2 regions of the Thermoanaerobacterium aotearoense genome follow, and region 2 is predicted to be linked to the other one. Evidence: a T-box and tRNA genes for the amino acid it is inferred to sense, from the RefSeq annotation. Region 2 holds a T-box; the other holds one or more tRNA genes.

Region 1 (2,465 bases), 1.2 Mb from region 2:
TGCCAGTACCTGCCGTCGTAGGGATAGCAACGATAGGCAATGCACCATTTTTAACTTCCATGCCTTTTCCGCTGCCGCCAGAAACATAATCCCAATAATCACCTGGATTTTTAGCCATAACAGCTATTGCTTTTGATGAATCTATCGTACTACCGCCTCCTAATCCTATGACAAAATCACATCCATTGTCCTTTGCCACTTTTGCTCCTTCCGCAACATGCTCTGCAATTGGATTAGGTAATATCTTATCATAGACGACGTAATCAACCCCATTTTGTTTTAAGTAATTAACAACTCTATCCAAATAACCATGCCTTCTCATAGAATTGCCGCTGCCTATAACCAGCAAAGCTTTCTTACCTGGCAATTTGACAGTAGCCAGCTTTCCAAGTGTACCCGGTCCAAAAATAATTTCTGTCGGCATAAAATAAGTAAAATTAGTTTTCATATACATAGACCCCCTACTTTTAATTCATTTATAATTATCCCAACTTCTATTATGATACTCTAAATTTTAAAAGTCAAGAAATTAGACATTTTTTATTATACAATAATAATTATTCATTTTATATAAATATCCATTCATTAGACTTTAATATCATCAATTACCAAATCTATATTTCCATTTATCAAAAAAACTTAGTGTATAATTTTAGTAGGCAGTAAAAAATAGAAAAAGGAAGGTATCCAAAAAATACCTTCCTTTCGCATGAATCATCCGCTATAATGTTTAAATAGAAAAAACAAAAAAGCGTTATAGAGGTGATTACATGCTAGATATAAGTTTAAATGAAAATGAAATAAATTTCAAGGACTTAGAAGTAGAAATTTATAGATTAGCATGCGAAGAAGCTTGTAAGATAATGGCTCAAATTCTTATGGAAATAGATGATATTCTACTAGAAAAAAGGGACAAAAAAGAATATAGATGTAAAGGTAAAAAGCACACAAACATAAAGACAATTATGGGTACTGTTGAATTTGATAAAAGAATTTATGAACATATAAATAGTGAAGGAAAAAAAGAATATGTTTATCTTAGATACTTGATAAAAATCAAATTTCATGATATATTATATAAGTGTGATGCTGGCATAGCTCAGTCGGTAGAGCAGTTGATTCGTAATCAACAGGTCAAGGGTTCAAGTCCCTTTGCCAGCTCTGGATTTGAAATGTTAAAAGTCAATTATATTTTAAAGTTAAAAATAAAAGATTCCTGCTTAAGCAGGATTTTTTATTTTCTCGTTTTTTGTAAAATAAAAAAGTTTCAACATAAATGCTGAAACTCTTTATTTCTTATGGTGCCTCGAAGTGGAATCGAACCACTGACACAGGGATTTTCAGTCCCTTGCTCTACCGACTGAGCTATCGAGGCGTATTTAAAATTAGTATAATAATGGCGACCCAAAAGGGGCTCGAACCCTCGACCTCCAGCGTGACAGGCTGGCGCTCTAACCAACTGAGCTATTGGGCCGCAATATTTATTAACTTATGGTGGGCCTTCAGGGACTCGAACCCCGGACCAATCGGTTATGAGCCGACCGCTCTACCAACTGAGCTAAAGGCCCTCAATTTATGGTGACCCCGACGGGATTCGAACCCATGTTACCGCCGTGAAAGGGCGATGTCTTAACCACTTGACCACGGGGCCACATCTTGGCTCCTCAGGTAGGGCTCGAACCTACAACCTACCGGTTAACAGCCGGTTGCTCCACCATTGAGCTACTGAGGAATATATTATCCGGCAGCGACCTACTCTCCCGAGTAATCAGTACCATCGGCGCTGGAGGGCTTCACTATCACCCCAAAAAGTCTTGCGACTTTTCGGGGGACCCCGATTTGGGACCGTGTTCGGTATGGGAACGGGTTTTTAACCTCCGCTATTGCCACCGGAAATCTTTTAAATGAACTTTGAATACTGCACAATGCTTTCCTTTGGTCAAGTCCTCGACTTATTAGTACCGGTCAGCTAAAAGTATTTCTACTCTTACACCTCCGGCCTATCTACCTCGTCTTCTCCAAGGTGTCTTACTCCTTTCGGATGGGAAATCTTATCTTGAGGTGGGTTTCACGCTTAGATGCTTTCAGCGTTTATCCCTTCCAAACTTGGCTACCCAGCTGTGCGAATGGCTTCGCAACTGGTACACCATCGGTTTGTCCACCCCGGTCCTCTCGTACTAAGGGCAGATCCTCTCAAATTTCCTGCGCCCGCGACGGATAGGGACCGAACTGTCTCACGACGTTCTGAACCCAGCTCGCGTACCGCTTTAATGGGCGAACAGCCCAACCCTTGGGACCTACTTCAGCCCCAGGATGCGATGAGCCGACATCGAGGTGCCAAACCTCCCCGTCGATGTGGACTCTTGGGGGAGATCAGCCTGTTATCCCCAGGGTAGCTTTTATCCGTTGAGCGACGGCAATCCCATTCTCTACCGCCGGATCACTAAGCCCGACTTTCGTCCCTG
Region 2 (2,465 bases):
GCTAATATAGAGATAAACAGAAAAATGTTATCAGAAATGGCTATACACGACAACAAGGCTTTTGCAGAGTTGGTAAACATAGCAAAACAACAACTGAATGCATAATTTTATACCCGGTATATGCCGGGTTTTAGCCTATATACAGGATAGTGAATTTTAAATGGTTATAACAAGCGAAAAAAATGAGTTTATAAAGAATATAAAGAAGTTATCAGATAAGAAATACAGGTATGAGAAAAAGCTGTTTTTTGTAGAAGGTAAAAACAGCGTTTTTGAAGCGCTAAAAAGCGGTTTTGAAATTGTGCACCTGCTACTTGCAGAAGATTTTAATGTAGACTTTCAGATTGAAAGGGACAAGATCGTATTTGTGGATGAAAAGGTATTTAAGAAGATTTCCGACACTGTCGCTCCACAGATGATTATGGCGGTTATCAAAATGCCTAAGTGGGAAGTGAATGACATCGTCAAAGAAGGCGGTTTTTACGTGATACTTGACGAAGTGCAAGATCCAGGGAATGTAGGCACAATAATAAGGTCTGCAGATGCGTTTAACGTAGATGGCATTTTTACCATAAACAATACGGTAGACATATACAATCCTAAAGTCTTGCGTTCTACTATGGGTTCCATATTTCACTTGCCTGTCGTAAATGATGTAGAGCCATCAAAGCTTTTTGATGTACTTAAGAGAAATGGTATAAGAATTTTATCCACAAGCCTTAAAGCAGAAAAGTACATATACGATTTTGATATTTCAAAAAATGCAGCACTTATTTTTGGAAATGAGTCAAGAGGCGTAAATAAGTATTTAGATGGATTTATAGACGATTCATTTAAGATACCTATGGATGGCATGGCTGAGTCTTTAAATGTATCTGTAGCAGCTTCTATTTGCCTTTATGAATCAGAGAGGCAAAGATTGATAAAATAGCGCAAAAATGATATAATATTCAAAAAAAAATACAGAGAAATGCGATGAAAGAGTAAAGTACATTACGTTTAGGTGCGACAGGGAGGCGATGCCGTAGACTGAGAGCATTGTTGGTACTGCGTAATGGAAGTTCCCTCTTAAGCAGTGTGCTGAACTGATAGTAGGCATAACCGGTTTATATCCGTTACATCAAAATGAGTGGGCTTTTAGCCAAATTAGGTGGTACCACGGTTATCTCTCCGTCCTTTTTAAGATGGAGTTTTTTTATTATATTAAAGAAAGGAGAGTATTTCTTTGGAAGAGACTTTGAGAAATCTACTTGAAGAAGCCAAAAAAGAGCTATCATCTGCGGAAAATCTAAAGACACTTGAGGAGATAAGGGTTAAGTATTTAGGGAAAAAAGGCGAGCTGACAAAAATATTGAGAGGTATGGGGAATCTATCGCCTGAGGAAAGGCCTATCATTGGCAAAATCTCGAACGATGTAAGAGAAGAGATCGAGAAAGACCTTACTCAAAAAAGAGAAGAAGTGCTGCGACAGGAAAAAGAGAAAAAAATTAAAAGCGAATATATAGACATAACATTGCCCGGGAAAGTCCATGAGATAGGCCACAAACATCCTATGACTAAAGTTTTAGATGAAATAAAGGACATATTCTTAGGGCTTGGATTTTCCATCGCTGAGGGACCTGAAATTGAGCTTGATTACTATAACTTTGAAGCGCTAAATACTCCGCCTGATCATCCAGCCAGGGACTTGCAGGATACTTTCTATATTACTAAAAATATATTGCTTAGGACGCAGACATCTCCAGTACAGGTGCGGACGATGGAAAAAAGCAAACCGCCTATAAAAGTCATATCGCCTGGCAGAGTTTACAGATCAGATGAAATAGATGCTACACATTCTCCTGTGTTCAACCAAATAGAGGGATTGGCAGTTGATGAAGGGATAACGATGGGAGATTTGAAAGGCGTTTTAAATTTATTTGCCAAAAGGCTTTTTGGTTCAGATACAAAGACAAAATTCAGGCCTCACTATTTCCCTTTCACTGAGCCAAGTGCAGAAATGGATGTATCTTGCTTTGCGTGCGGCGGAAAAGGCTGCAGAGTTTGTGGGTATTCTGGATGGATTGAGATATTGGGATCTGGAATGGTTCATCCAAATGTGCTTAGGATGTCTGGAATCGATCCTGAGAAGTATTCAGGCTTTGCATTTGGGATGGGACTTGATAGGATAACGATGCTGAAATATGGAATAGACGATTTGCGTCTTCTTTACGAAAATGACCTGCGCTTTATTAAACAGTTTTAAGGAGGTTAAGACATGCTAATATCGTATTCATGGTTAAAAGACTATGTAGACTTGTCTGTTGATGCGAAAAAGTTGGCTGACGATCTTACGATGTCAGGTTCAAAGGTAGAGACTGTAAAAAGCTATGGACAAGAGATAAAAAATGTAGTGATAGGAAAGATTGTATCTTTAGAAAAACATCCTGATGCGTTAAAGCTTCAGATAGGAATCGTGGATGTAG

What was found. The T-box of region 2 lies ahead of pheS (phenylalanine--tRNA ligase subunit alpha). A T-box ahead of a tRNA ligase gene usually reads a tRNA of that ligase, here a tRNA-Phe.
Region 1: it encodes a tRNA-Phe, which carries the amino acid that the T-box ahead of pheS (phenylalanine--tRNA ligase subunit alpha) is inferred to sense. The anticodon was not compared.

The regions. Positions count from the first base shown of each region.
Region 1 covers NZ_CP047602.1:2,231,725-2,234,189, forward strand. The annotation lists gene GSH73_RS11075 (iron-containing alcohol dehydrogenase) at 1-448, opposite strand, end outside; partial or broken gene GSH73_RS13870 (UPF0236 family transposase-like protein) at 771-1,028, shown strand; tRNA gene GSH73_RS11085 (tRNA-Thr) at 1,089-1,161, shown strand; tRNA gene GSH73_RS11090 (tRNA-Phe) at 1,300-1,375, opposite strand; tRNA gene GSH73_RS11095 (tRNA-Asp) at 1,398-1,474, opposite strand; tRNA gene GSH73_RS11100 (tRNA-Ile) at 1,493-1,568, opposite strand; tRNA gene GSH73_RS11105 (tRNA-Glu) at 1,577-1,651, opposite strand; tRNA gene GSH73_RS11110 (tRNA-Asn) at 1,658-1,732, opposite strand; rRNA gene rrf (5S ribosomal RNA) at 1,740-1,894, opposite strand; rRNA gene GSH73_RS11120 (23S ribosomal RNA) at 1,936-2,465, opposite strand, start outside.
Region 2 covers NZ_CP047602.1:1,072,424-1,074,888, forward strand. The annotation lists gene rplT (50S ribosomal protein L20) at 1-105, shown strand, start outside; gene GSH73_RS05280 (TrmH family RNA methyltransferase) at 161-931, shown strand; T-box leader at 967-1,181, shown strand; gene pheS (phenylalanine--tRNA ligase subunit alpha) at 1,226-2,245, shown strand; gene pheT (phenylalanine--tRNA ligase subunit beta) at 2,258-2,465, shown strand, end outside.